4 regions of the Entomomonas moraniae genome follow, and region 2 is predicted to be linked to each of the others. Evidence: riboswitches for the same ligand, from Rfam matches in the RefSeq annotation. Region 2 holds a riboswitch; each other region holds the start of a gene.
The links. Region 2 has a riboswitch for cobalamin ahead of DM558_RS04440 (TonB-dependent receptor plug domain-containing protein). Riboswitches for the same ligand answer to the same signal wherever they lie in the genome.
Positions count from the first base shown of each region.

Region 1 (7,653 bases), 240 kb from region 2:
ACCGTTTGATTCCAACAAGGATTAAAACGTTGTGGGATATAGCCCAATAACTGGGCACGTTGTTTATTATTGTAGTCAGCAAATGCTTTTTGATTAATCAACAATTTTGCTTGAGTATTAATTTTTTGAATGCCTGTTAAGGACTTTATCAGGGTTGTTTTACCTGAACCATTAGGACCAATTAAAGCAATAGCACCTTTTTGTGGTATTTGCAAAGCGTCAATTTGAAGGCATGTTTTATTCCCATGAGTAATGATTAAATTAGTAATATCAATCATCCTTTACTCCGTTTAGATAATAATACGATAAACAAGGGCGTACCTGCAATCGCTGTAATCACACCAAGGGGAATTTCTCCTGGAGGCAATAAGCTTCTGGCTAATGCGTCTGCAGCAGTCACTAAAATAGCACCAACAATTGCCGCTTGGGGTAATAGTTTCTTATGCTGACTACCACTTAACCAGCGTGCAATATGAGGAGATGCCAAACCAACAAAGCCAATAATACCGCCTAACGCAACAGCACAGGCCGTTATAGCAGACCCTATTAGTAAGGATACAAAAATAAAACGACTAACCGATAACCCCATAGCGGTTGCCATGTGCTCACCTAAACCTAGCAAGTCCAAACCATGAGCCAACCACAAAGCAAGAAATAACCCAGCTAGAAAGATTAGCAACGTAATCAGTATTCCACCCCATTGCAAGGGTTGAATTCCGCCCATTAACCAGCTTAACACCACTTGTAAACTGATGGTTTCATTGGATAGTGACATCATTAAAAAAGACCGTATCGCACTTAACATAGCACTAATAGCAACCCCTGTTAACAGCAGAGTAGATACATCCAAAGAACCTGTTAATCGGGCAATCGTTAAAACTAAAAAAATGGTGATAAAAGCACCTAAAAAAGAAAATAACGGTAAGCTAAAAACGATTGGAATAGCTAGCGGTACTAACAGGGCTACCGTTGCTCCGACTGCAGCCCCTCCAGATGCGCCTAACAACCAAGGGTCTGTTAATGGATTACGAAAAACGCCCTGAAAAATAGTACCACTTAGTCCCAATAAACCGCCCACAAGTGCAGCTGTTAATACCCTGGGCAAACGCCATTCGATTAAAAGTCTTGAGGCTAATGAACCATCTCCCATTACTGCTTTTATTATCTCAAGAGGAGTAGCCCATGTATGCCCCGCACAAGTGCCTAATCCAATCACTATAAACAAACAAATCAATAGTTTTAAATATAATTTCATTGCTGCCTATCCCACGCTTGGAAAATAGTAGAAAGCGCTTCAACCCCGTCAATTACCCTAGGCCCTGAAATCAATAGTTGTGACCGACTTACTGCACGAACAAAACCTGTTTGTGCCGCTTTCATACCCTCCCAACCTGCAATACTACGGCTTAATTCTAATAATTCACTATCACTGCCAGCAAATAAAATAATATCAGGATTAGCCGCTAGAATGACTTCAGGGGATACTTGATTCAGTTGTGGTAGCATAGACTCACCGTCATCAAAAACTAAACAGCCACCTGCCTTAGTAACAATATCTGCTGTATAGGCATTTACGGTAGAATAACTACGACGTGCAATCAATAACAAACCACCAATGCGACCTGTTATTAAAACCACTTTAGGGCAAGAAGAAAGCGTAGGAATAGCCGCTAATCTTTTTCGCATGGAGGCAACGAGCGATTTACCTACTTCAGGAACGCCTGTAACATGTGAAATTAATAAAATATTTTGCAAAATCGTCTCAATAGAACCGCCATTAACCACAACGCTCGCGATACCCAATCGATCTAATGGTAAAACCAACTGATGAGTAGCTTGCCTGGCTGGCGTCATAATCACTAAATCAGGGTTCTGGGCTACAATACTATCTAATGAAAACCCCAATCGTCCACCAATCTTCGGGACTTTTTTAATACTCTCAGGATAATAGGTATAACCATCAATCCCAACAATCAACCGGCTTAAACCCAATGCTGCTACAATTTCAGTATTAGAAGAAAATACGGTAACAATACGTTGTGGACGCTCTTTTACAATTACACTTCGACCTAAAGCATCCACAACTTTTACAGGAAAATCATTCGCAAAGCTAGCTGAGGCAATTAAATACCCCAGGCTAACCAATAACCAACGACATTGTTTAAAAGCGGTAAGTACTACCCACATAGATTGCTCTACCCATCATTGAGGTTCCCAACCCACCATTGGATGCAGATGGATTTAAAATATAAGGCTTTTTATCAATAGCAATAAAGAGTGGATGCTGATTTTTGTTAAACACATTATTAACTTCTGTAAACACCGATAAGTTTTTATATACTTCTACTTCACCCTTAAGATTCCATACCATAAAGGGTGATTTACGATGAATGTAGTTACTATAAGGTTCTGCTCCAGCCACCAACTTTTCTTCTGTGTCATACCAAACAGGCCCTCGTAAAATACCCGTTACTTGAACATACCAAGGATAGGTTGTTTCCTTTTGCCCAAGTCGATGTGTCAGCGCTGCCTGATATTGATACATACGTTGGACTTTGTCAGTATTACGATCTTTAGCGCCTTTATCCTTCATATGAAAGTTCCAAGCACCGTTAGCTTCAACATCCCATTGCCAATTATTTTGCCAGCCCAATAACTCATGCATCTTAAAGCGGCTATTTAATTCTAAACCTCTGACAATAACCTCATCAGAATTATTCACATAATCAGAAATATTACTATTGTTGCTACGTGGCTTTGTAATAATCCGATCTTTAATACGATTTTCAAAATAAGCAACATCAACTAGCCAATTATTACCAGAAAATACAGCACCAAACTCATACTGCTTGTTAGTTTCAGGTTTAAGACCAGGTGTGCCATAGATTTGTGAGCCCGCTAAGGTTGTATAGTCTGCCCCTAGCTCTGACGCAGTTGGCGCTCGAAAGCCTGTACCCATACTGGCTTTTAAATTTAACCAATCTGTCGCTTCAAAATTTAACCCAGTACTCCATGTGGTCTTATAATAATGTGTGCTACCCGTTAACTGATTTTTCAAATAGGGTGTTCTGTCATAATAGGTTTTACCATCCGTGTAACGAGCACCCGCTTTAAATACTAATCGATCATCTAAAAAACGCTGTGCATCTTCAAAATATAAACCATACATTTTTTCCCTTTGATTATTATCAAAAGGCGTTACTTGCGTCATGGGTGCACCATTTAATCCAAAACGATGACGGGTTGAGCGTAATTTATTTTTTTCAAAATCAACCCCTAATAGCAAGGTATTACTACTCGTTAAATCAACTTCTGGTTGAAACTTTAATCCAGCAGCCGTTAGCTTACGCTTATTGTGATCTAGACTAGTTTTAGCAGTTTGAGGAGAGGCCCACTTGAAATCATCAATATCTTCAAGCCAATAATTATGTAATTTCCACCGCAGCCGATCATCCTCTGTACCATGATGCCAAATAAGATCAGCAGAAGTATTATAACGATCTTCTTTGGCTGAATAGTTGGCTGATGAACCACGAAAACCTACATCATAAACGCCATCTTTAAGTATCGAAAAATCGATTAAATTAGCCTCATCCACTTGCCAACTTAAAGCACCATCAAAACCATGACGTTTCCAACTGGTATTGTGCTGCGTCCCTCCCCCCTTACCCGCCTTATAATCATTTTGAGTGGCTGTATTAAAACCAAAAAAACCTGTAAATTGTCCATCTTTGCTTTGCCAACCATATTCACCACTCCCAGAGGCCATACCAAAAGAACCACCTTTAAGCGTAACCTTTCCTCCTTCGGTATTATGGCCGTTTTTCATGATAATATTTATCACGCCACCAATGGCTTGACTGCCATAAATGACCGAGGCAGGACCCCTAACAATTTCAATTCGATAAATATTGCTGGGAGATATTTTTGAGAGATTAGCTGTTCCCGCTCGACGACCATTAATTAAGACCAACACTTGGCTTTTAAAATCTTTACCTTGTCCGTCTGTTGCTGCACCACGAATATTGATAGAGGTTTGCCCTGGCGTCCACTCACTAAAAAATCCTACCGCATTTTCAGCCAATAGACTGGTTACATCCGATGCGCTGGATCTTGCTATTTGTGCTTGGTCGATTACCTGCACCATTGCTGTCGCTTTTTTTAACTCTTCATTACGCGCTGAGGCACTAACAACAAAAGGATCGAGCAATAGAGAATCCTCATCACTGCGTTTAACCTCTTCCGCCCATAATGGACTTGAACAAACTAACACCATTGCATTAATAACAGCTGCCTTATTAGTAAACATAATATGATCCTTAGTAATTTACCAAACCACAAGCAGACGGTATTTGTAAAAATAAAAAATCCCGCTTGCAAAACAAGCAGGATTTTTTAAGGTAACAAATAGAATGTAACCATCATAACAATGGTTATACAAAGACTACTGTTTTCCTTCCCGCCGAAGAAAAATCAATGTATTCACACAGGTCTTCTGGCTTAGCCTCATCCTCACCTGCTCCTTCCCAGAATAATCTCCAGTGGTATATACAGGTTCGTCAGCATTACAGCAGCGGGGGCTGCGGAGGATTTTCACCTCACTTCCGAAGTCATTTTTATCAATCACTTCAATGTATTAAATACAGATTCGTAAGAAAATACTATCAGTCATTTAGGTCTATGATACTGAGCGAAGTCAAAGTATCATATTAGGACGTAAACTTTTGGGCTACGCTAACTAACTCATTTTCTGCACACAATATTAAAGAAAGCCAACACAAGAATCAAGGATGCTAAAAACCTGTTAAGAACATAATGTTATTTTGTGCTATGTTTTATAATTGCATCTATTTGAAATGATTAGTCTTAAACTAGGACAGTTCAGTGGACATAGACCTCCTTGATGAGCATATACCAAAAAACTATCTAATTAGGATTGCAAACTCAAGCTAACATTATTTCCGCTATTGGCATTTGCAGTCTCATCTCCTATCATACAAAAATCACCCCGTGCTCAGCTTAATCATTTTACATCTGTAATTATCTCAAACTATAACTTTTTAACACACGTCATCACCACTTGGTTTAATTAATAACAAATTAAGATAAAGTGATTTATATCTAAAATTTATAATTATTAATTGCCACCTATCACCTATAAAACTATACTCATATTTAATCATAATGAATTGATTTTTTGTTTGTATTATTTCCAAAGATAGATATGAAACTTTTATTTAAAGCTAACTTAAACTTAACATTTAGCTTGTTCTATAAGTCACTGCAGTAGCTTTTATGTTTCATATCACTATCAATATTAAAGCAATCAATTTTTAACGAGATCGCTGTAAGCAAAGGCCAAGCAGTATAAGGTGTTATTTTAATGAAAAAACAACGTTTCCATAGTTCATTAAAGTTTAAAAGGTATTTAAAATCTTTTTCTTTAATATTTATATCTAATACAGTTGCTTTTTCTGCTATTGGAGCCAATAGAACAGCAACGATATCTAGTGGTTCTCAACAGTTAACAGGTGCGTATGAGCTCAGTAACTCATCGCAAAGCCAAGCAACCGTAAAAATCACAGGAAATAATACCACTGTAACGGCAGGAGATGATGTCTCTATTTCTGTGACAGGGCAAGGTAATGCCATATCATTGACGAATGGTAGCTTAATCCTTGATGGAACATCTATACAAGGAAGCAATAATTCGACATTTTCTTCTTATATGGTTTCAAATACGAATGGGAACCTCAATGTATCTAATATTAGTTTAACAACTGATACAATAAAAGCCAGTGGCATAGTTACCAATGGGAGCAGCTCTGTTACAAATATAAAAGATAGCCATTTAATAGGTGGCTATACGACGGTTGAAGGAAAAAATGGTGCAACCGTAACCGTTAATGGATCACAAATTGATAGTATCGGAAATTATGGAATTATTGTTACTAATAATGCTAATTTAACGGGTGCAAACAATATCATCAATATGGACGGTGGTGTTTATTCCCAAGCAGGTATTTATGCATCAAGCAATGTTGCAAATACTCAATCGAGTGTTACGTTAGACAATACACAATTATATGTGAAGAATGGTGTTTCTGGTATTCAAGCAGAAGCTGGTGGTAAAATTACTTTAAACGACTTAGCCGTGACGGGTAATGTCAACTCAGCGGTTAGAGCAACAGATACTGGAAGTATTGAGATTCAAGATGGAACTATCATACTTGATCAAGGAGCTATTGCATTAGCTAAAGGCACAAGTGAGCAGGCAGTAGCGACTATTAAGTTAAATAACATTACAGCTGAATCAAGCGGCAATCAAAATTATTACGAGAACGATAAAAACTATGCACTCATCAATGGTAAAGCCTTTTCCAATATTATTGTTGAAGGTGGCTCATATCACTCAAAAGGACTTGAACAGCATGGTGTTTGGGCTGTAAATGATACCGCTACTATTTCATTAAATAATACCCGTGTTTCAACCGATATGGATAAATCAGTTGGTATTAAGAGTAATGGTAATATCCTTGTGAATAACACGAGTGTTACAACAGCTGGAAGTAATGCCAATGCACTTTACTCAGAAGCTTTTATTACGGCTAAGCAATTAACTATTACCACAACGGGTAGTAGTTCTTCTGCCATTGCTACTAATAAAACAGGGCAGATAGGAATTAGTGATTCTATAGTTAAAACAACAGGAAGTAATGCCTCAATTTTAGAGGCAACAAATAACTCTACTATTAAGGCACAAAATATTACAGCAACCACATCAGGTGATAATAGCCATGGAATATTAGCAAAACGTTCAGGTTATTATGATCAGCAAAACTATATAACAGTTTCTGATAGCACAATCAACGTGACAGGTAATAAAGCAGCAGGTATCGCAGCTATTAATCAATATAACTCTACAATTGATAATCAATACGTATCTGATATCACACTTAACAATACTTCTGTTACTAGCGAAAATGGAGATGGTTTGTATGTTAAAGGAATGGATGCTAATGTAAAACTCACTGATGGCTCATCATTAGCTGCCAATAATGGACGATTAATTTATGCAGAAGCACTCTCTTTTACTAATAATAATATTGTATCTAATGTTAACTTAGTGGCAGAAAGTAATAGCCAACTAGTGGGTAATGTTGATTTCCAAAAAGGTAGTACTGTTAATATGCAATTAACGGGAGCTAACTGGAAAATGCTCTCATCATCTAATGTGACGAATTTATCTAATTTAAATAATTCTGTTATTGATCTAACCAACAGCAACAGCACTCAATACAACATACTCAATATAACAGGTAATTACACAGGGGATACCTATAAAAATCAAAACACTAATGGCCGTTTGATCGTCAATACACTTTGGAATAATGACAGCTCTTCATCGGATAAGCTAAATATAGCTGGAACAGCGACAGGATATACTCAAGTACAAACACATCATGGTATTATTGGCGATGTGACACAAGATGATGAGTTAGGAAAGTATTCAGCTGACGTTATTACTGTGGGTGACCATACTATGGGAAGTAATAGCTTCTATGGTTTTGCAGATACTGCTGGTGCGGGCCAGGCACTTTTAGTACAAAAGGATGCAAACACCTATGCATGGTATATTCCCAAGGCGTCACC
Region 1 covers NZ_CP029822.1:690,637-698,289, reverse strand. The annotation lists gene DM558_RS03335 (ABC transporter ATP-binding protein) at 1-278, opposite strand, end outside; gene DM558_RS03330 (FecCD family ABC transporter permease) at 275-1,255, opposite strand; gene DM558_RS03325 (ABC transporter substrate-binding protein) at 1,252-2,187, opposite strand; gene DM558_RS03320 (TonB-dependent receptor plug domain-containing protein) at 2,162-4,309, opposite strand; cobalamin riboswitch at 4,469-4,661, opposite strand; gene DM558_RS03315 (autotransporter outer membrane beta-barrel domain-containing protein) at 5,384-7,653, shown strand, end outside.
Region 1: another riboswitch for cobalamin. It lies ahead of DM558_RS03320 (TonB-dependent receptor plug domain-containing protein); the one in region 2 lies ahead of DM558_RS04440 (TonB-dependent receptor plug domain-containing protein).

Region 2 (7,653 bases):
CGTAAAATCATTTAATTAATGAATATAACACGCTGTTAGGTAAGTATTAAGATGAAATCGTTCACCAAGCTACTTAGAATACTGTTAATAGTTTTTTTACTGTTAACATTACTTATTGTTTATGGCGTACTTAAAATACAAGAAGTAAAGCACGATTTAGGTTTAACGGTTGACTGGCAAAACATACAGGTAGGTATTAAAGGAATAACATTTGAGAAGCTAACGATTGATCAACAGTCTAGCGATGGTACCTTAACAACCACCACCAGCCAAAATGTTATGCTTTCTTTTTCTACATTAACAATAAAACACTTAGACGTAAAAGTACAACTTGGTGATTATATTATAAAAGAGAAAGAAAAAGCTAGCCAAATTGAACTAAAGCGTTTTTTAGATAATTTGAATTGGGCTCCTCATCGGATTAAGATAGAAAAATTTGATTTATCGATACCCTGCTCTTCTAGCTTTTGTAATCTTTCTGGCAGTGCTGAGTTATTACAAACATCCAACGCTAATAAGCCTATCACACTAGTTGCTACAGTGAATGAGAACTTGCAGCTATTATATATAAAAGCCGAACTTTATCAGAAACCTGAGCTGTTCACGTTAATATTAGATACAAACTTTAATAAAGAACCACTGATATCATTGAGCACACAAATTGATGAAACACTAAAGCATTGGCAAGGAAGCTTTAATCTTTATAAAATTCAAAATACATCTCAGTTATTTTCTTTTATGCAGTATTTTCTGCCCAATCAAAAGGTTTTTACTAATATTCCTTATGAAGCCAAAGTTGATGCAAACTGGCAGCTTTATTTTCCTGATGGGCTGATGACACTTAGAGCTGAAAAAGGAGAGATAAGCATTGATGCCTCACTACCTAACCCTTGGCCCATAATTCATTTAGGGCATTTGCAAGGGCTATTACAAACAAAAGTACTGATAGATAACTCTCTCCCCAAAGTAGAAAAAATTAATGTAGACCTGACCTTAACCAATTTATCCTCTAAATTACTAACTAATATTCCTCAAGATTTACAACCCAACGTTGTAAACTTAATACTGCAACCGTTAACGGCAACTAATGATGCTATTGAGCTTAGTTTAACGACTGAGGGTAAATTAAATACGCTGCTTTATTCAAAAATATTTATTAACCAAAAAGATACTACCATTCTATTGGCGGATAGCAACTTTCAAGCAAATACTAATAAGCTAACTTGGGTCGGCTATAGTTTACAGAATGCTCAATTGTTACTTCCATTTAATGCAACGATTACACCACAAAAGGCTGACGTTACTTTCTCTCCTGATGCAAGTTTTAAAGCACAACAATTAATTATTGATCGGGACACTGTCGCCAAAAACTTACAACTCACCGCTAAATCACTTAAAGCCACTATAGATTATCAAGATAATAATAGCATGCAATGGTCATTGGGTACTCCTATCACTTTAACAACCAAAACACTAGCACAACCGTTATTAAAAACTCAAAGTTGGAGTTTAACAGGTCGCTTAGATGCCAGCTCAAAACAAACTCTATTAGCTGCAAAGATTTCCAACACAGCTGATTTTGTAGCTAATCTAACCTTAATAACAGACTATAAAAAGCAACTTACCATTAAAGGGAAAACGCCTGATCTATTCTTTAGAAATACCAATATATTTGCAAAAACATTTAAAGACTGGCCTGAACTGTTAAATATAGGGACGGGTAAAACCTCTATCAGCAACATGCTATTGACTATTCCTTTTGATAATAAAACGTTATCTTTAGAGTCAAAAATTAATGCCAGTGGTTTGTCAGGAATTTTTGATCGAATTGAGTTTAGGGACTTATCGTGTACCGTGTTAATTAATGTAAACAACAATAAATTAGAAATAGCGTTACCCGATTTGGCCTTAACGGAAGCAAACCCTGGTTTTGACATGGGGCCATTACAATTTAACGGTGAGTATAACGCATCTATTAAAAAACCTTTAGAAGGAGTATTAAACTGGACCAAAGCAGAATTAACATTGTTTACAGGAGAAGTTTGGCTAAAACCAGGTGCATTAGACTTAGCTAAGTTACCTCAAGAGATAAACGTGCAAATCAAAAATATACAGTTAAAAGATATTTTAAAGGCTTACCCTACAGAAGGTTTAAATGGTGAAGGTGATATTGATGGTTATCTTCCTATCATTATTACTAATACAGGGCTTGATATTAAAGAAGGAAAGCTAGCTGCACGTAAAGCTGGTTATATAAAATTCAACTCTCCTGCTATTAAAGCAGTTGGTGAAAACAATCCCAATATGAAGCTTGTAACGGATGCTCTAGAAAACTTTCAATATTCAGTCTTGAGTAGCCAGATTTCGTACGATCAAGGCAATGCTATTTTAGGATTACAAATAAAAGGCAAGAACCCTGATGTCAAAGATGGACAGGCTGTTAACCTTAACATTAGTCTACAAGAAAATATTCCTGCACTAATGACAACATTACAACTCAGTGATAGAGTCAGTGATATTATCCAAAAACGGGTACAAAAACGTTTACAACAAGGGGCTAGTAAAAAATAAATAACCATATTATGATAAAACAGATGTTTTTAAATGATGAAGGGGCTTGTATGAAGGTAGGACTACTTACTTTTTTATTAGCAGTTGGTTTATTGAGTGGGTGTACTCCTACAGTAAAGGTTCAACCCTCAGACAAACCAATTGATATTAATTTAAATGTAAAAATTCAACATGATATCTATATTAAAGTTGATAAAGAATTAGATGGTATTTTTAACAGCTCAAGCGGCTTGTTCTAAGGAGACTGATCATGAGTTTACGTAAAGTGTTGACAACAGCATTATTGGCGACAACCCTTTCTTTACCTGTCGCTGCAATGAGTTTGAATGAGGCGATGAGTTCATTAGCCCAAGCTAAAAGCGCGGGACTAGTCGGAGAAATGAGCAACGGTTATCTCGGGGTAGTAAAAAATGAAGGTAGCGCTAGTGAAATTGCTCAGTTAATTAATGAGGCACGTAAAAAAGAATATCAGGCACTAGCGAAAAAAAATGGTATTACATTAAATGATATAGAAAAGATGGCAGGGCAAAAAGCACAAGAAAAAACTCCTGCTGGCCAATATATCAATATTAATAGCACATGGAAGAAAAAATAATAAAGCGACCTTAAAGTCGCTTTTTATTAAAGAAATCAGGTGTCCATGTTAACCCGACCAATACTGTAATCCCCTCTTCCCTATAACCATACGGTGTGGTTGGCATTGTCCAGTTATTAGGATCAGGTTTAAAGTTATAGGTTGCACGATAATAAGAGCGATCTAAAAGATTATCGACTTTTGCATCAAACTTTAATTCAGGTGTGGCTTGCCAACTACTACGAATGCCAAGTAACCCATAGCCAGGAATACTTATCTTATTAGCGGTATCACCATAACTAGAACTGACTAAAGACCAAGTAGCCCCGACAGTAAAATTACCTAATTGTTTATCAAGATCAACATTCAGTGTTCTACGTGCTTGATTAGGTAATGTATGCCCTGTTTTAGCATCGCGTGGATCAACCATACTCAGTGCAATATTAGCAAATAATTGGTTACTTAACTCCTGCTGTAAACTAGCTTCAAAACCATTAATTCTAGCTTTGTCGATATTTTGCATTTCAATATCACTGTACACAATAGCATCACGTATTAACGTGTGATAGAGCGACGCTTCAAAATAGGTTTTATCCGCTAACTGACTACGCCATTGCATTTCATAACTTTTAGAGCGTTCAGGCTTAAGGTTTGGATTGGCGCCCCAACCAAGTGGAGCATAAGTATCGTTGAAGGTAGGTACACGAAAGCCCTCGGCATAAGAAAAAATTAACTGGTTAGTTGAGTTAATATTAAAACCAACACTTCCATTCCATGTGTTTTTACTGCCAAACTGCTGATTTTTATCGTGACGTAATCCTACCTCAGTAAAAATTAAATCACCTTTGAAATCATATTGAATAAAACCTGCCCTATTCCAGCGGCTTGTTCTGTTGTAATCAGTACTTGCATGAAGTTTATCATTTAAATAGTCAAGGCCAAGTAATACTCTATTTTTTTCATCAAGATCAATGGTATTAAGCCATGTTGCAGAGTCACGATACGTGTTATAAACAGAGGACTCTGTTGAGAATTTATCTTTGCTCTTTAATTTATCTTCGGCATGGCCTACCTCAAGTCGAGAAGTCCATACATCATTGATATGATAATTAAGATAAGCAGACGTACTATTTAAAGCAAAAAGATTATAAGGCTTTGTAGTGGCATAAGTCATATACGTAGAGGAATCATAACGCCCATAAGGATTATCGTACTCTGACTTGCCACGCTGATCTAATGCATTAAAACCAAGTTCAATATCATCTGTTAACTGATAACTAAACGTAAAACTAAACGATTTATTACGGTATCCATCATGGTCGCTATCACTGGGGAATGAACGTCTAGTGCGATCAATACCATTAGTTTCATTCAATGCAGCATTAAGACTAAACCGTGTTTTATCAGTTCCACCCGAAAGACCTAATGCACTCTCTTGTGTCCCTCTATTACCGAATGCTACACGTAGACGAGGATTAATACCGTTCCCATTTGCTCGGCGAGTAAAAATTTGAATAACCCCACCAATAGCATCGGCACCATAAATAGCTGAGCGAGAGCCACGTAAAACCTCAACCCGCTCAATCTGATCCATAGATAAATATTGTAGAGATGCCCCTCCCGCTGATGCAGAACCAACACGTTGACCATCAATCAAAACGAGACTTTGAGCCGTTTTTGTTCCACGAATAAAAACACTGGTTACAGAGCCTCTTCCCCCTGTTTGAGTTACTTGTACGCCCGGAACTCTGTTGAGTAGGTCAGCTACACTTGATGGTTGTAATCGATCAATATCTTCACGAGTAAAAACACTCACGGCCGCATTCGTTTCTGAACGTGGTTGAGCATCACGATTTGCGGTTACAACAATAGTATCTAGCTTTAATGCATCATCTAAGGTTTCTTTTGATGTTTTTGTTTCCGCCCATGCAGAAGTAGTAACTGCTAGCATTAAAGGGATGGGGTAAAATAATGATTGCTTCATGAAAGTCCTCAAAAGTTATAAAGGCTTTTGAGGAGGGAAAAACAGGCAGCATAGAACACAGCTGCTGGTGAAACCCTCCGCTACACCAGGAGTCATTGCGCTTAATACAGATGTATTTTAGGTCGGTCTCCGGGCTTATGACCTACAGACTTTCCCTTCCCATAATTAAATTACAGTGGGTTAATAAAGTGTAGTGCTGTGTTGCTGTCAATTACCGTTGCGGGGGCAGCGTAGGATTCTCACACCTACTTCCCGTTTCCTAACGCAAAACGAGGGGCTACATTAAAATATAATGTCACAATTTACAAGTGCTACTTAATATTTATTAAGAAACCATTAAGTGTTGATAGCTAAATAGAGTTAGAACATAAGATTGAGCGAAAGACTAAATCTTATCAATGATGAAATATCTAAAATTTATCCGCCTGATTTTTTTGCTAGAAAGCCACGTTTAATCAGCTCATTCAATAAAAGCTCAACATGGTCACCCTGAATTTCAATAACTCCTTCTTTTAAAGTACCGCCAGTGCCACATTTACGTTTTAAGACTGCGGCTAGCTCTTTTAACTCTTTTTCACTAAGCGCAATTCCCGTAATTGTTGAAACTGTTTTCCCCCCCCTCCCTTTACTCTCTCGGCGAACTCGAGCGATCCCATCTCCTGATGGAATTAATGTATTACAACAGCATTCAACAACTGGTTGACGGCATACAGGGCAAGTGCGCCCTGTATCTGTTGAATAAACTAATCCACCTAAATCAGATAAAGAAGATTTCTTAGCCACAGACTTAACCCTGTTCTAATAGGCGACGTAGATCGATGATAGCAGCATTCGCCCTTGAAATATAACTGGCCATGACTAACGAGTGATTAGCTAAAAAACCAAAACCAGAACCATTTAAAATCACAGGACTCCAAACAGTTTGCTGGGTTGCTTCTAAATCACGAATGATTTGCTTAAGGCTTGTTTGAGCTTCTTTTTTAGCTAACACATCTTTAAAATCTACTTCAACTGCACGTAATAATAATGAAAGGGCCCACGCTTGTCCTCGTGCCTCATAGAAAACATTATCTATTTGAAACCAAGGTGTTTGGGTGACCTTATCTTTATCGGTTACAAAGTCGGTTGTATCTTGCAACATAGAACTAATATTTTGTTGACCAACACTTGCTGCCAAACGTTGAGACATAGAGCCTAATTGTGTTTCTACAAGCCCCAACCACGCGGCCAAATTATCAGCACGGGCATAAAATTTACCATCGGCATTATTTGGATTTAATAACTGCTTTTCATAGGCATTTAAAAAATCTATTCCTTGAGCATAACGCTCTTCAGCTGCAGGGAAAAGCCAACTCGTTGGGGCGGTGCTAAAGCTTTCGAATGCCTTTGAAAGATTAGTGTTTTCAGAAGATTGCGATTGTGATCGTGAAAAAGAACGTTGCATAGACAATGTCATATCACGTGTTTGCTTAAGAACTCCTATCTCCCAACTAGGAATATTATCTAACCATATCCCCGGAGGAAACATATCATTGGTCAAAAATCCACCTGGTTTATTAATCAATGTTGAAGATATTCTTTTTAATGTTTCAACTGTCGTAAATCCAACAGGAATATTTTCGGGAGCAATATTTAAAGAAGCTGCGGCTTGTTTTGCATTGTCTGTGACAGAGAATAAGTCAGGCTCTCTACTCCAATAAATACCTATACCAATGCAAACGAGTAAATAGATCCCTATAATACTACTCACCACCAAAAATAGCTTAGACTTTATTTTTGAAGTTTTTTTTGCAATAACATGATCCATTACATTGGTATCCGTTACTTCTTTCTTTTTAAATCCAAACATGATAATTATTCGGCCTTATCTTTATTAAACTGGGCTAATTATAACGATACATAGGCATTGACTACTACTTTATTTGTAATAAAAAAAGTCTATATTAAGTGTTAAGTATATAGCATATTTCTATTTTGTTCACGAATTAAACAGCTTTTTAGCCTATTGGATAATTGTAGTTATCACAAAAAAGAGCTAAATTTGTAGCAAAGATAGTTTTCAATATCAATTAGAAGCCATAGATTATGCTTACTGCTTTATCTTTTATATTAGTAACGTATATTGTTACCACAGTTATTGCATTAGTTATTCGAAAAAAGAATAACTTACCATGGGGCGTTTTCTTTCTTTTTAATATTGCCATTTCAATTGGTTATGTCGTCTTAAGCCTTACCATATTAGAAGAAATTATCTCTCTTCCTGCTTTAAAGACATCGGGAGGACTAAATTATTTAGAGTTAAATAAAAGTCATCTTAGCATCTTAACAATATGTTTATTAGGTATAGTGAATGCTTTCATTTCTCTTGGATTTTTTGTGTTTTTTATTTTTCGAGAGACAAAAGATTTTTAAAACTTCAGATATTAATATTTTAAGAGTCTTACCAAAATAGCATAAATACCATAATAAGCACTTAATATTCCTAAACTAATAATAAATAATTTGACAATAAACTGGCCAAACC
Region 2 covers NZ_CP029822.1:930,062-937,714, reverse strand. The annotation lists gene DM558_RS04455 (YdbH domain-containing protein) at 52-2,571, shown strand; gene DM558_RS04450 (YnbE family lipoprotein) at 2,622-2,810, shown strand; gene DM558_RS04445 (YdbL family protein) at 2,822-3,166, shown strand; gene DM558_RS04440 (TonB-dependent receptor plug domain-containing protein) at 3,177-5,129, opposite strand; cobalamin riboswitch at 5,233-5,430, opposite strand; gene DM558_RS04435 (translation initiation factor Sui1) at 5,547-5,912, opposite strand; gene DM558_RS04430 (DUF2333 family protein) at 5,917-6,978, opposite strand; gene DM558_RS04425 (hypothetical protein) at 7,215-7,541, shown strand.

Region 3 (7,653 bases), 410 kb from region 2:
TGACGAGAGCGCTCCATAATATCGTCATGCGTAAAGGTCGGCTTCAACTCAGCAGTCACCGCAATTGCTTCTTGAAGTGTGCCGGATCGATTAGCTTTTCGGTCCATCACGAATGCTTTTTCCAAGTGTAAGTGGCTCTCAACAAAACTTGGAATTAATATATGATTATTGCCTTGAATCTCAATGTCAGCTCTAGCTTCTATTTGCTCCTTAATTACAGTAATTTTACCATCAGTAATGGCTACATCTACAAGGGGCTTTGAGTCATCAATTCTAACGTTGCGAATAATTGTATCCATCTTATTGCTCATTATTTTAACTCCTAAAATGTTAAACAAAGGCTGAAATCATTAGTAATAACACAAGACAACCCAATATAAAGGGCATGTTGCCTTTAGAAACTTGAATGATTGGAATCCTAAAGCCAGCAGATAATGCTTGCATCGTGATATTAACAAGGCTTAGTTGACTACCGAAACCAACGCCTATTGCAACCATACCAATTTGTGCAGGAGTAAAACCTAGCACCACGGTGATTGGTAAAACCAGTGTTAAAATAGACCCTACATAAGCGCCTGCCGGTACGCCAATTAAGAATCCTATTAGGACAGCCACCGGAACGACTAATGCAGTAGGTGCTAAACTTACTACCGATGCGATAGTGGTGAATGCCCCTGTTTTTTCAATCACATAAATAAAGGTTAAAAATAACCCCACAGTGAACAGGCACTTTAAAATATAGTTAGAACCATTAACCATAGCCTTGACTGAGTCATCTAAAGATAAATCACTGCATAGATAAATAAGGAAGATAGTAATCACTGTGTACATTAATGGGCCAAACACAGCTGTTTTAACAAGACCACTTGAGATAAGTAGTTGATTAATAGTTGGTCCCATGATCACAGCAGTCAGTAAAAATATAGCGGGCAAGGTTAATTTCCAAAGCTCACCTCTCGTTTTTGAGCTAAATTTTTCATCTTCTTCTGCCTCAAAAATAACTTTCATTTTTAGTGTGCCAATAAATGCAATAGCAATCGCTATCCCCACGAACAATAGCCAATAAGGTTGCATGATGGCAACATATTCTGCAATGGGGGTTTTAGAGAGATCAGAAATAACGCTAGACTCTAAAGAAGCTGGCGAAGTGGTAAAAGAGGCGGCAGCCGCAATAGACATTCCTGCAATCACATAACGGTTTGCGCCTAATGCAACAAAGGCTAATGGAGCGATAACAATGGCACTACCCCCACCTATACCCGACATATAAGTCGCTGCCGCTTGTAAGATAACAATAAAAGCGGCCACGTATTCTAAACGACCACCGATAGCACGGCGTACTAAGGTAAGCGCAGCAGTATAGCCACCTGCCTGAAACACTGCTGTTGCAATGGCTGAGTTAATAATAGGAACCGTGTTCGATAACATCTTAGGCACGGTCTCCATCATAATTCCATTAGCACCTGAGAGGCCTATACCACCAATAATCATGGCCATTATGCCGCCAGCCAGCGCCGCCACTAACATATCAACTTGTAAAAAAAGAAGCGCTAAAATCAATAACAATGGTATAACGCTAACAATTTGATAAAAGAATGTATCTGGACTACTGTGCGCGAATAAAGCCAGTACATAACAGGCTAAAATCGCAGCAAATAATCCTACTGTTTTTCGACTCATACAACACTCCTTAGAATTTGATAAACTGACAGCACTTATCAGGTAATAATTGCTATACATCACATAATTACGTGTAAAACTTTTATTTCTTATAGTACTTATTCATAAGCATAGCTTTTTGCATTAATATGGTAAAAGTCTTATTTATTATGATAGCTATTCAAAAAACTTATGGGTAATATGATACATCTGCGTTATATTCATTACTTTTTAGCCGTTGCGGAGCACCAAAGTTTTACGCGCGCTGCTGAAGTGCTACATGTATCTCAACCTGCGCTCTCTCAGCATATTAAATCCTTAGAAGAAAGTCTGGGTGTATTACTGTTTGATCGAAGTAGTAAAAATATTCGTCTCACAGATGTAGGTGAAATTTATTTTCAATATGCACAACAAGCCTCTCATCTATTAAATGAAGGCCAGCGAGCCATTCATGATATTGAAGATCTTAGTAGAGGTTCTATACGTGTTGCAGTGACGCCCAGTTTCATTACCTACTTCATTGGCCCTTTAGTGGCTAAGTTATATGCTCAGCATCCTAACATCACCGTACAGGTTCAAGAATCACCACAAGATAAAATTGAAAAAATGTTATTAAATGATGAAATTGATATCGGCATTGGGTTTGATGAAGCAAATTCATCAGGAATTTCTACCGAAAAACTCTTAACAGAGAAGCTTACTTTAGTGGCTTCCGTAGACCATCCGTTGGTAAAGAAAGTCTCTATTACGCTAAAGCAGATTGAAGATGAAAATTTTGTCTTACTAAACCCTAAGTTTGCGACCCGTACACAAATTGATCATTATTTTCGTAAGTTAGGTTTACAGCTTAAAGTCCACATGGAGGTTGACTCTATTAATGCAATTATTGCCATTGTGCAACAAACCTCTCTCTTAACTGTTATCCCCAGTAATATACCCAATGCTTATAACAGGCTTGTTGTTATTCCCTTGCTAAAACAGCCTTTAGAGAGAACAGCAATACTCATGCGCCGTAAAGACTCATGGCAATCTACTGCCCTTAAAGCTTTTATCACTTATGCTAAAAACTTAGTGTAATAGATGAATGATTAAAAAAATCGTATTCTTTTAAGCGTCGTAAACTTAGGTTCACTAATAAAAAAGATATTAGAAGTGAGCACTCTACTAATCATAGCACTTAGTTTTCTAGATTCCTGAAATGGAAAAACAACCAATGATTGACAAATTAGCCTGTATAGTTAAAAAATACTTGGCTTGAGGGTGTAATTTCTATTGAAGCCAATGAGATGGCTCTTAAGTATTGGCAGTAAGAAGTTTACGGTGTTTATATTAAGCCTAGGATCAATTCATTAGATAATGTATTGATCAAACATAATTTTTGCATAAATATCGTTAATAAATGTCAGTGTTTTATGGTCAAAGCCTTTAGCAGGTTTTAACCCGCATTTGTCTTCATTTTTCATTTTAATGATTATTCGAAACTCATGGTTCGTATTATATTGTTTTTTTAGTGATCTAATGATTTCTTTTTTGTCTGCTAATAATGAAATGAGTTGGCTGAGCTGATCGTTAATATCATGTGAGATTTCCTCTGGTGTTTCTATTATCCAGCTAGTTGCATTAGCTTTTTCGTTGTCATTGTTGATTAATGGTTGATAGGGTTTAACGTTTGATGGTTGTAGTTCTAATAAATTACTTATAAGGGTTGTATTTAAATCATGGGTATAAATTAAAAAGCAAACTTTAACAGTGGCGGAGGTTGCGAAAGGATCTTCCATTAAGTTACCTACGAGTTAATATAAAAATCTATGTCTATTTCTGCCTGAATTGAGTTAATAAAGGCAATACTACTTGTTTCAAAATAAATACTGGGTATTTCGCTGTTTTCAACGTATACAAAAAATCCAAATATGAAATTAACATCATGTAACTGCTGTTTAATAGCTAATAATTTATCTTCTTTTCCTTTAAGTAACACTATTATCTGATTTAATGAATCGTTTATATCCATTGAATCTTTCCTTGTAGGGCCTAACTCCCAGCTCGTAAACGTGTATTTATGTGTATTGTTTTGACTTATTGTATTTCCTTTTATACGCGTTTTTGTGGGCTGAATATTTAGTTGTTGACTAATTAAATCTGTATCAAATCGATCAGCTGTAATACGAAAAGTTAAACCAATATTAGTTTTATCCATAGTTCTTCAGCTATATAGAATATTAGAGTATCACTTTAGCATAGAGAGTTATTTAAGGGTATGAGGTATTAAATTTAACCAACTCATTACCTACATCAATACTTCACCACTTTTATATTTACCCTTATATAAAAACAGCATAAACTCTTAACTAACGGTAATCAAACATAGCTTAATTGCTAGGAAGCAGGTGTGAATCCTGCGCAGCCCCCGCTGCTGTAAGGTGGACGAATCTGTCATGACCACTGAGGAAACTCGGGAAGGGACGGATGAGAATGAAGCCAAGCCAGAAGACCTGTTTGATTACCTAGGATACCTCCTTCGGTGGGAAGGGTAGTCTATCGATGAAATATTTCTCCCTTTTTTTATTTCATATGTATAGCCTTATTAACACCGAGTTAGGTGTATATGTCTCTGACAAATAAGGTTATTACGATGAAAATCAAGCTCAAGCCTTTGTCACTAGTAGCCGGGGCGGCATTACTGACTCTCTTTCCTCAACAAGCGTTTGCTATGCATATTATGGAAGGTTTTTTACCGCCTGTTTGGGCGGGTGCGTGGTGGCTTATTTATGTTCCTTTTTTGATTTTAGGGCTTTTTCAGCTAAAGAAAATTTCTGCAACGGGGACGGATAAAAAAATATTGTTAGCTTTGTGCGCGGCATTCGTATTCGTATTGTCTTCCTTAAAAATGCCTTCTGTTACGGGGAGTTGTTCTCATCCTACAGGGGTTGGCTTAGGGGTAGTCATGTTTGGCCCTTGGGTTATGGCTGTCTTAGGGGGAATCGTATTATTATTTCAAGCTTTATTTTTGGCGCATGGTGGGCTTACTACTCTGGGTGCCAATGGCATGTCGATGGCTGTGGGTGGTCCGGTTGTAGGTTATGCGATTTGGAGAATAGCTAATCGATTAAAAATTCGCAAAGATGTGGGTGTTTTTCTCTGTGCTTTTACAGCTGATATCGCGACGTATTTTATTACTTCTATTCAATTGGCTGGGGCCTTCCCCGATCCTCAATTTGGTTTTATGGCCTCAGCCGCTAAATTTATGGGTATTTTCTGTTTAACTCAAATACCAATTGCAATTGCTGAGGGCTTGTTAACAGTAATTGTTTATAACATTGTGGTTGATCGTAAGATTGCACCGGCGGAAGGATTTGTGAGATGAAAAAGAATTTAATACTGTTAGCGATAGTGATCGTGATGTGTTTAATCCCATTTTTTATGCCTACCAATAAGGGGGCTGAGTTCGGCGGTTCAGATGATCAAGCGGAAGGTGCTATTAGCCAAACACATCCTGATTATAAACCTTGGTTTTCTTCTTTCTTTGAACCTGCCAGTGGAGAGATAGAAAGTTTATTATTTACTTTGCAAGGCTCTTTGGGAACCGGCGTTATATGTTATATCTTAGGCTATTACCGTGGTAGAAGGCTAAAAGATAATGCTAGAGATTGATCATTATGCCTATCAAAGCCGCTGGCGCACAGTAAACCCTTTGTTTAAAGCGGCGGCTTATATTATTTTATTATTGATAGCGTTGTGTACTTTTTGGTGGTTACAGATTGTTATTTTATTGGTCTTAGCGCCTATTAGTTGTTATGTCACTCGCATCTCTTTGGGTAAATATTGTAAATGGATGATGGTTCCCTTTTCTTTTTTATTGGTCAGTATGCTGGGTATTTTAGTGTCATTTGCTTGGGAAGCTAACTCTTTATTGGTCAGCTTCCCCGTGGGTTCGCTTTATATCGGTATTAGTGCTGACTCATTGGCTGTTGCTCAGAACGCTTTCTTTCGTAGTCTCTCTTGTTTGGCGGTTACTTATTTATTTGTATTAACAACACCTTTTGATCAGTTGATTTATATTGGTAAAAAACTGCGCGTTCCCAATGTTTTGTTAGAGACTATTTTGTTGACTTACCGCTTTATTTTTATTTTTTTAGATGAAGTTGTGGCTATCAAGCGTGCCCAAACTTTACGTTTTGGTTATATCTCTATGGCAACGAGTTATCGGTCATTGGGGATGTTAATTACGATGTTATTTAGCCGAGTGTTAAGTCGTTATAGTCAAATGACAATAGCTTTAGAGACAAAGTTATTTAAGGGTGATTTTCACCTGTAGCTGTAGGTATTGATATGTTATTGACCAAGCGGATTAGTTTTAAATATGAGCAGAATAATCAATGGGTATTAGAGGATATTAGCTTAACATTAGCCGCTGGAAAGGTTACAGGGCTAATTGGTGCTAATGGTTCGGGTAAGTCGACATTGTTTATGCTGTTGTTAGGTATTTTGAAACCTAACACAGGTGAGGTCTGTTGGGATGGACAACCGTTAAGCTATCATAAAGAGGCACTTTATCAATTACGGCAAAACGTTTCTATTGTTTTTCAAGACCCCGATCAGCAGATATTTTATACCGATATTCGCAGTGATATTGCGTTTGCTTTGCGTAATTTAGGGATGGACGAAGAGGAAGTGTTACGTCGTGTTGATAATGCACTAACCCTTGTTGATGCTCAGCATTTTGCAGACCAGCCGATTCAATATTTAAGTTATGGGCAGAAAAAACGAGTCGCAATTGCAGGGGCGTTAGTTTTAGATGCACCCTGTATTTTATTAGATGAACCTACCGCTGGCCTAGATCCTCTCGGGCGTCAGCAGATTATTGAGATTTTACAACGCATAGTGGCTGAAGGTAAGCAAGTTGTTATCTCAAGCCATGATATTGATCTGATTTATCAGGTGTGTGATGAGGTATCGGTATTACATAAAGGCCGCTTGTTAACCTCGGGCGATACGCAACAAGTCTTTTTACAAACCGAGCTTATTAAACAGGCTGGGTTAGTCCAGCCTTGGTTAGTTCGTTTACATCTTGAGAAAGAGTTGCCACTTTACCGGCGTGAGCAAGACTTTTTAGGTAGTTAACCGTGTTGATGAGGTGAGTTACGTATGATAAATGGCCATGGTGATGATCGCTACCAATACCCAAAAATTACTGCTGATTTTAGTTCTAATGTTTATCATCAACTTGATTTATCTACTTTAAAGCAAGTACTCATTGAGCATCTTAGTGATATTCATCATTATCCTGAGCCTGATGCAGGCGCTATCAGGTGTTTATTAGCCGCTCGTTATGGTATTGATGAACAATGTATTGGCGTAACCAATGGTGCTACTGAAGCGATTTATTTAATAGCTCAAGCATTTCGAGGCAGTAAAACAACCATTGTTTCCCCTGTGTTTAGTGAGTACAGCGATGCTTGTCAAATTCATCAGCACCAAGTACAGCATGTTTTTGCACTACAAGAGATTCCGCCACAAACAGAACTTTGTTGGTTGTGTAGCCCTAATAATCCAACGGGTGACGTTTATACTGAGCAACAACTCTTCGCATTATTTGAAAATTACTCTCAGGTTGTTTTTGTGGTTGACCAATCTTATGCAGACTTTGCAATCAATGCAGAGTTACCGATAGAGAAGGTGTTGCAATATAACAATGTAATCATTTTACACTCAATGACCAAACAATACGCCATTCCAGGGTTGCGGTTAGGTTATTTTATGACTTGCCAATCGTTAGCGGCAAAAATTAATCATTTTCGTATGCCGTGGTCAGTGAATAGCGTAGCGATTGCAGCCGGACATTATTTGTTAAATCAATACAATAATTTGAAAATTGACCTTATTTTACTGCTACAGTATACCCAGCAGCTACAGCAGGAATTAGCTGTATTTAGAGCGCTAGAAGTATTACCCAGTTGTACTCATTATTTTTTGGTAAAACTACTTAATGGTCGC
Region 3 covers NZ_CP029822.1:1,338,017-1,345,669, reverse strand. The annotation lists gene DM558_RS06470 (amidohydrolase family protein) at 1-311, opposite strand, end outside; gene DM558_RS06465 (citrate transporter) at 331-1,680, opposite strand; gene cynR (transcriptional regulator CynR) at 1,861-2,736, shown strand; gene DM558_RS06455 (DUF4279 domain-containing protein) at 3,009-3,437, opposite strand; gene DM558_RS06450 (DUF4279 domain-containing protein) at 3,446-3,856, opposite strand; cobalamin riboswitch at 4,003-4,173, shown strand; gene DM558_RS06445 (energy-coupling factor ABC transporter permease) at 4,292-5,023, shown strand; gene DM558_RS06440 (energy-coupling factor ABC transporter substrate-binding protein) at 5,020-5,310, shown strand; gene cbiQ (cobalt ECF transporter T component CbiQ) at 5,297-5,974, shown strand; gene DM558_RS06430 (ATP-binding cassette domain-containing protein) at 5,989-6,780, shown strand; gene DM558_RS06425 (aminotransferase class I/II-fold pyridoxal phosphate-dependent enzyme) at 6,805-7,653, shown strand, end outside.
Region 3: another riboswitch for cobalamin. It lies ahead of DM558_RS06445 (energy-coupling factor ABC transporter permease); the one in region 2 lies ahead of DM558_RS04440 (TonB-dependent receptor plug domain-containing protein).

Region 4 (7,653 bases), 260 kb from region 2:
GGGTTAGTAATAATCATACTAAGTTCTGTGGGGGCCGCATTAATCCCGTCAGCTAATAATGTTGTCGCTTCTAGCTGATTTTGTTGTAACGTTTGCTCTGTACTTGCAATAGCAAAGGCATCCACATCTTGTAAATAAACACAAGTTTTAGGGTGTTGTTGTTTTATAAGGCTGCCAATAACGCCAGCACCACACCCAAAATCTAATATTTTGCCTTGGGGAATATTTGTAAGGTGTTGTAATAAAAGGTTTGTGCCTATGTCCAATTTACCATGACTAAAAACACCTGCAAAGCTTGTAATGTTGATCTCATCTACATGGTAGGTTTGTGCAAAATCACTCAGTTTAGGTGGTAGTATGGCTTCTTGTGGGGTGACTTTCCATAATTGGCAATGACGAGCACTATCAAGTTTGATCGCTTTGCCATAAGTGGTGAGTTGTTTGGCCGCGCGCTCAATCCCTGCTTTTTTTTCTCCTACCAAGTACAGTGGACAATTAGTTTTTAGTGTGGCCGCTGTGGCCTGTAAGAGATAGTCTGTTAACTCTTTCGATTTAGGTAAAAAAATAACAGCAGCTGAAAATACCTCGCAAGGGGCTGTTGTACCAAGGTGTATCTTTTCTGGATAACATTGTTGAAGTATTTGGCTATCATCAGCAAACCAAGACCAACCTTTGCCAGTAGGAATCATGGTAAGTAATTCATCAGCTGGTAAACCCACTAAAAGTGTATTGTCGGTAAATAATTCGATTTGTCGAAGTAACACTTCACTGCGTGGATCCATAAAATAGCCTAATTGAAGTAATAAGAAAAAATTTATTTTATCATTTTAGGCAAAGAAAAGAATTGTAAATATTTTCTAAATTAAATACGGAATGGTTTATAGAAAATACAAAGATATTCCCTGTCTATTTTATGAACATATGAAAAGTATTTGTGATTTTCAATAGGATTATCATAAATAGGTTATTTAGAGTTTGAAATACTTTAGTCTAATAAACTAAAATCTTTTTTTCGGAGAAATGACTTCTTCTTCCCAACTCTTTTTATGCCGTCAAGAGTATTAAAATGAATTATATAAGTATAAAGCTTTTTAAGAAAACTATTGTCTTTTCAGTATTAATGAATACTTTCAATATGGCAATAGCACAAACTCCACCTAGCTCGTTTATACCCGAAAAAACAGCGCCTAATACGGATCAGATATTAACCAATGGCTTATATCAGGACGGTGCACCAAAGTTAAATGCTGATTTAGCAAAAGGAAATTACAATATAGCCATAGCAGCTAATAGCTATGTTCAAGGCCAAAGTATTGTTCGAACGAACACTTCAATGGGTAATTACATCGCGGCGGGCAACAACAATTATATTCTAAATAATACGATTACTTCTGTACAGATTAATGTTGGTTCAGACAGCTATACGATTGGTAATACAGTGCAAGGTAATGCTGACCTTTTTGGCCAGTATGCTAAAGGTGTTATCAGTTTAGGGGCAGGTGCGCAAGCTTATGATACAACCATTAAAAATCTAGGTACTATGTCGGTTAATAAAGGATCTGAAGCATACAATACAAAAGTTGAAACGGGGGGAGTTTTAACCATTGCTAATGGCTATGCGCAATCCATTGTTGTTAATGGTGGGGTATTAAATCTAGCTTTAACTAGTCCAGACTCTAAAACTAAAGATACGCTTGTAATCAATGGCGGACAACAAAATGTTTATAATGGAACAGCCGAAAACTCACATATAGGAAGTGGTGGTTATCAGCTAGCCTCAGGGAAATCTATTAATACCTTTATTTATGAAGGGGGGTATCAAGTTGTTTATTCAGGAGATTCGAGCCGTTTAGTCACCGATCAAAATGCAACGATTTATGCAGGCGGGCAGCAACGTGTTCAAAGTGGTATTTCTGAAAATGCTACCGTGTATGGTACCCAAACGATTAGTCAAAAGAATGGCGATTGGGAAAATGGTCAGTGGGTTGAAGGAACAGGAATCTGGTCAGCATATACACCAACAGCAAATAATGCGACGATTAAACAAGGTGGAACACAAGTTCTAGATACAAATGGCCAAGCCATAGGAACCGTTGTCGAGCATGGTGCTAAACAGTATGTTTATAAAACAGGCGTTATTCAAGATACAAAGGTGGATGGTGGCTATAGTCTTTTAAAAGACGGTGCTATTTCTAAAGGTAGTCTTGCAGTTACTAATGTCGGTACATTAGCAGTTGAAGGCTCAGCTAATCAAGTGTCAACAATAGAGAATGCTACGATTGATGCTTCAAGTTTGTTAAGTCTTGAAAATAATTCCAGTTTAGCCAATGATACGTTCGTTAATATTACTAATCTTGCAAACGATGGTAATATTCGTTTTGGCAGTACCTCTTTGACGCCTAATACTGATTATATTACATTGAATGTTGATAATTTATCAGGTAGTGGCCTTTATACCATGCGTGCAGATATGGCGAGTCAACAGGGAGATTTGCTTAATGTTAATCAGTTAAGCGCGAGTAGCCAGAATAAGCTCTCGATTATTAATCAAGGTTCTGCCGCTACAAAACCAACAGATACATTAACAGTTGTCAAAACGAACAATGGTGGCCAAGCAAATCAGTTCACTTTAGATCATGCTGTGGAGCAAGGTGGATATTTATTTAAATTACGCCAAGCGGGTAATGATTGGGAGCTTTATGCTGCTCAAGGAGGCTCGAGTGGTAAGACTAGCTCTGCATTAGCGGCAGGAAATTTTTTGAACGTCAGCTATTTGATGAATTATGTAAATACTCAGAACTTAATGCAAAGAATGGGAGATTTACGTAATGAGAATAGTACAAAAGAAGTCGATTTCTGGGTAAGAGGGTTTACTGGAAAGCTTAATTCTTTTTCTGGTAACTTGGGCGGTTTCGATATGGATTATCGTGGCACGCAAGTGGGCATAGATAAGCTGATTCCATTATCATCTGGCTCATTGCGTACAGGTGTTGCGGTAGGCTATACAGATGCAGATCCTGATTATAAAGATGGGCACGGTAGCGCTAAAAGTTATAATGCAGGGCTTTATGGTACTTATGTTGATAATAGCCAATTTTATATTGATACCTTATTAAAATATGAGCATATTAAAAATAACTTTCATGTAAAAGATACACAAAATAATAACGTATCAGGTAATGCCAAAAGTGCAGGTTATGGTTTATCTATAGAGGCAGGTAAACGATTTTACTTACAGCAAACTAGCCAAGGTGTTTATTTAGAACCACAGGCGCAATTAAGTTATATGCATCAAGAGGGTGATACGGTTCATGCTTCTAATGGTTTAAAAGTTAAGCTCAGCGATTATGATTCTACGCTAGGCCGACTAAGCACAGCGATAGGTTATGAAATAAAAAATACGGCTAGCCCTGTGAATGTATATTTTAAAACGGGATATGTAAGAGAATTTATGGGAAACAATATTAGTTATTATCTCAATGATGTAAAAGAAAAGCACAATTTTAAAGGGAATTTCTGGGATAATGAACTAGGGGTTAGTACGACGATTAATAAAGCTCATACTTTTCACGCCGATTTGCATTATTCGAAGGGTAATCGGTTCGATCAACAGCAAATTAATATTGGTTATCGCTATCAGTTTTAGTGGTATCAGCTAAGAACCATCACAAGCTTAAGTGTGATGGTTCTTTTATAAAAAAACAAATATTAGTTAATCACTACCTTACTCAATAAATATAATAATGTTATTTAAAATAAAAGTTCCTGATAAGATATGACGATAAATTACGTTGATAAACATCATACGTGATAATCTAATACTTTGCATTTCACATTATTTAGAGGTGATTATGGGGTTTAAGTTAGCCAAAATTATTACGAAAACGGGCGATCAGGGATTGACTCGGTTAGGTGATGGTTCACGGGTGAGTAAAGCCTCTCCTCGAGTTATGGCAATAGGTGGCATTGATGAGCTAAATACCAGTATTGGGCTATTGCGAGCGTATGTGAATAATAGTGAAATAATCGACCAGCTCATTATTATTCAGCATCAGTTATTGGTAACTGGATCGCAACTGGCTAACTCTAATCGCTGCGCGTTACAAACCCGTCATGTTGAGTTTTTGGAAAATTGGGCAGCTACGTTAATGCAACAGCTAGATCCTGTGCAGGATTTTGTTTTACCCGGTGGTTCAAAAGCAGCAGCACATTGCCATATGGCACGTGTGACCTGTCGTCGAACAGAGCGTTATTTAATTGCGGCTGATTTAAAAGAAGATTATATTCCTACCATTATGCAATATTTAAATCGTCTATCGGATGTGTTGTTCGTATTAGCTAGAGTGTTAAATAAAGAACTGGGTGTTTCAGAGATTGTATTAAACAGAGAAATCTAACGTAAAGGTATAACGATGACAGCACTTTATCCTCTGGCACTTAAACTAACCCATAAAAAAGTATTGATTGTGGGGGCGGGTAAAGTTGCCTTACGCAAATTAACAGGGCTACTTGATACAGGTGCAGAAATTACGGTTGTTTCACCAGAAATATTGCCAGAAATACAAAAGATAACACAGATAAAAATTATTGAGCGCCCCTTTGAGAGTGAAGATGTGAAAGGGTTTCATATCATCTATGCTGCCACAAATCAACCAGCCGTTAATGATAGCGTTGCGCAAAATATTGAAGATTGGCAATGGTTTGATGATACCGCAAATCCTCAAACTTCTAGCTTTTATACGCCCGCGGTAGTGCGTGTTGATGGTCTAGTTGTGGCTATCTCGACAGAAAATAAAGACCCTGTTAGAGCAAAATCAGTTAAACAGAAATTGACGGATTTTTTACTTGGGTCAATTAAATCGTAGTTATTTTTAATTGCCATGTTATTTTAATGGACTATCTATTAGTATGTTAAATACGTATTACAAATATGTAATAAGCAACTGCTTGTTATGGAAACAGGTGTAATTCCTGTGCAGCCCCCGCTGCTGTAAGGTGGACGACCCTTTTGATACCACTGAGTGAATCACTCGGGAAGGTGGAGGGAAGAATGAAGCTAAGCCAGAAGACCATTTGTAATGCCAAATAACACCTTCGGTGGGAAGGCGGGTTGTGCTTATTCATGTCTACTTATTTCGATTCATCAATAGCAAACGCGCATTCCTACTTGTTGATAACAAGGTGTGAATTTTTTGTTTGCGGGTGGATAGGCAAAAAGAGTCATGAAAAAGATCATGTTTGGGGCAACCCATAGTGGTGCAGGTAAAACCACAATTACTTTAGGTATAATGCATGCCTTAACCTTACGTGGGTTAAAAGTGCAACCTTATAAAGTGGGGCCTGACTATATCGATACAGGGTGGCACCAGTTAGCCACTCATCAAGCTTCTTGTAATTTAGATGCCTTTATGGTGCCTGAAGAGAACTTACATTATCTTTTCCATACCCATGCACAAACAGCTGATATCAATATTATTGAAGGGGTGATGGGGCTTTATGATGGCTATGGCATCGATCCTAACTATTGTAGCAGTGCAGCGTTAGCCAAAAGCCTTGCTTGCCCGATTGTTTTAGTGGTTGATGGTAAGGCAGTTTCTACATCCATTGCGGCTACAGTGAAAGGGTTTCAGGTATTCCAGCCAAATGTACCCATTGTCGGAGTGGTGATAAATCGGGTTAATACCGATAGCCATTATCAATTATTAAAACAAGCCATCGAGACGTATTGCCAACTTCCTGTATTAGGCCATTTACCCAGTCTTGCAGAGCTAGCCTTACCTGAACGGCATCTAGGATTAGTCCCTTCTGAAGAGATGAGCGATATGCAATCCTATTGGCAGAAGTTGGCTGATACGGTAGAGCAATACATTGAGATTGATAATATTCTTTCCCTAAGTGAAAGTACTGAAGAAACTATAGTTTCACCTAGGTTACCTGATTCGAGAAACTATCAAGGGCTTAGAATGGCCATTGCTCAAGATGCGGCCTTCCATTTTTACTATCAAGATAATTTAGAGTTGCTTAAGACTTTAGGCATCACATTAGTTCCTTTCAGCCCACTTTCTGATAAAGCTTTGCCTGACTGCGATTTAATTTATTTAGGTGGTGGTTTCCCTGAAATATTTGCAGAGCAGCTAGCCGCTAATCTATCTATGCGTCAATCTATTGCAGATGCACATCAGCAGTTAATCCCTATTTATGCTGAGTGTGGAGGATTGATGTATTTGGGGGAGTCATTGCAGGTTGATGGGCAAGTTTACCCAATGGTTGGCGTGTTAACGGGGTACAGTCAAATGAGCAAAGGCTTAAAACGTTTTGGCTATTGTGAAGCAAAAGCGTTACAAAATACGCTATTGGCTAATAAGGGTGAAATACTAAGAGGGCATGAGTTTCACCATTCAGAGTTTATTACATCACTTGATTGTGCTTTTGATCTTTATAAAACACGTGATGGCGAAATCATCAAAACGTGGCAAGGAGGTTATCAGCTGGGTAATACATTAGCCAGTTATTTACATGTTCATTTCTATCAGAACCCTTTTATGCTATGCCGATGGCTAGATAGGGCGGTGCAATGAGCTGCTTTTGGGGGATTGTGCCGATTGTAATTGGATTTATGCTAGATCTATGGTTGGGTGATCCTCCCAATTGGCCTCACCCTGTACGTTGGATTGGCTCTAGTATCAACTTCTTACAACAACGTATTCGCAAAGTGTGCCAGAGTGAGATGTCTTTAAAATGGGGCGGCTTAGCCTTGTGGATTGTGATTGTTGGCGGTACGTATTGGGTGACATGGGGAGTTATCTATGTATTGGCACTAGGATCATTCTGGTTAAGCCTTATGGTGCAATGTTTATTGGCCTATAGCATTTTAGCAACAAAATGCCTGAAAGATGCTGCAGTAACAGTTTTTCAAGCATTGGATATGGGGACAGTAGAGGAGGCTAGAGAAAAACTTTCTTATATTGTTGGCAGGGATACTTCTCAACTCGATAAACCTCAGATAACCCGCGCCGTAGTGGAAACAGTGGCTGAAAATACGGTGGACGGTATCATTGCACCATTATTTTATTTGTTCATCGGTGGCGTACCTTTGGCAATGGCCTATAAAGCAGTGAATACGTTGGACTCTATGGTGGGTTATAAAACGCCTAAATACCAAGCTATTGGCTATTGCTCTGCCAAATTAGATGATGTGTTTAATTATTTTCCTGCTCGTATCAGTTGGTTGCTTTTTACGCTAGCGGCTTATTGGATGAAGCTTAATGCTAAAGCTGCTTTATTGATTGGTTGGCGTGATCGCTATCAGCATAAAAGCCCTAATTGTGCATGGTCAGAAGCAACAGTAGCGGGGGCGTTAGGTATTCGTTTGGGTGGGCCTAACTGTTATTTTGGCGAGTTAGTTGAAAAGCCTTGGTTAGGCGATGAGACACGCTCTATTGCGCAACAGGATATTCAAATAACCATTGCCTTAATGTATCGGGTAGCTTTATTGGCGCTTATTTTATTTGCAGTGATTGACTGCACTATTTACTGGCTAAGTTAAGGATTTGTATGACTTATATTACACAACCACAAAATATTGAAGATAAAAGTTTTGAAATTATTCAACAAATTATTGAGCAAACAAGACCTGACTATCAATTTAAAGAC
Region 4 covers NZ_CP029822.1:672,547-680,199, forward strand. The annotation lists gene DM558_RS03225 (methyltransferase) at 1-782, opposite strand, end outside; gene DM558_RS03230 (autotransporter outer membrane beta-barrel domain-containing protein) at 1,067-3,646, shown strand; gene DM558_RS03235 (cob(I)yrinic acid a,c-diamide adenosyltransferase) at 3,852-4,397, shown strand; gene DM558_RS03240 (NAD(P)-dependent oxidoreductase) at 4,413-4,865, shown strand; cobalamin riboswitch at 4,909-5,092, shown strand; gene DM558_RS03245 (cobyrinate a,c-diamide synthase) at 5,223-6,578, shown strand; gene cbiB (adenosylcobinamide-phosphate synthase CbiB) at 6,575-7,546, shown strand; gene DM558_RS03255 (cobalt-precorrin-8 methylmutase) at 7,555-7,653, shown strand, end outside.
Region 4: another riboswitch for cobalamin. It lies ahead of DM558_RS03245 (cobyrinate a,c-diamide synthase); the one in region 2 lies ahead of DM558_RS04440 (TonB-dependent receptor plug domain-containing protein).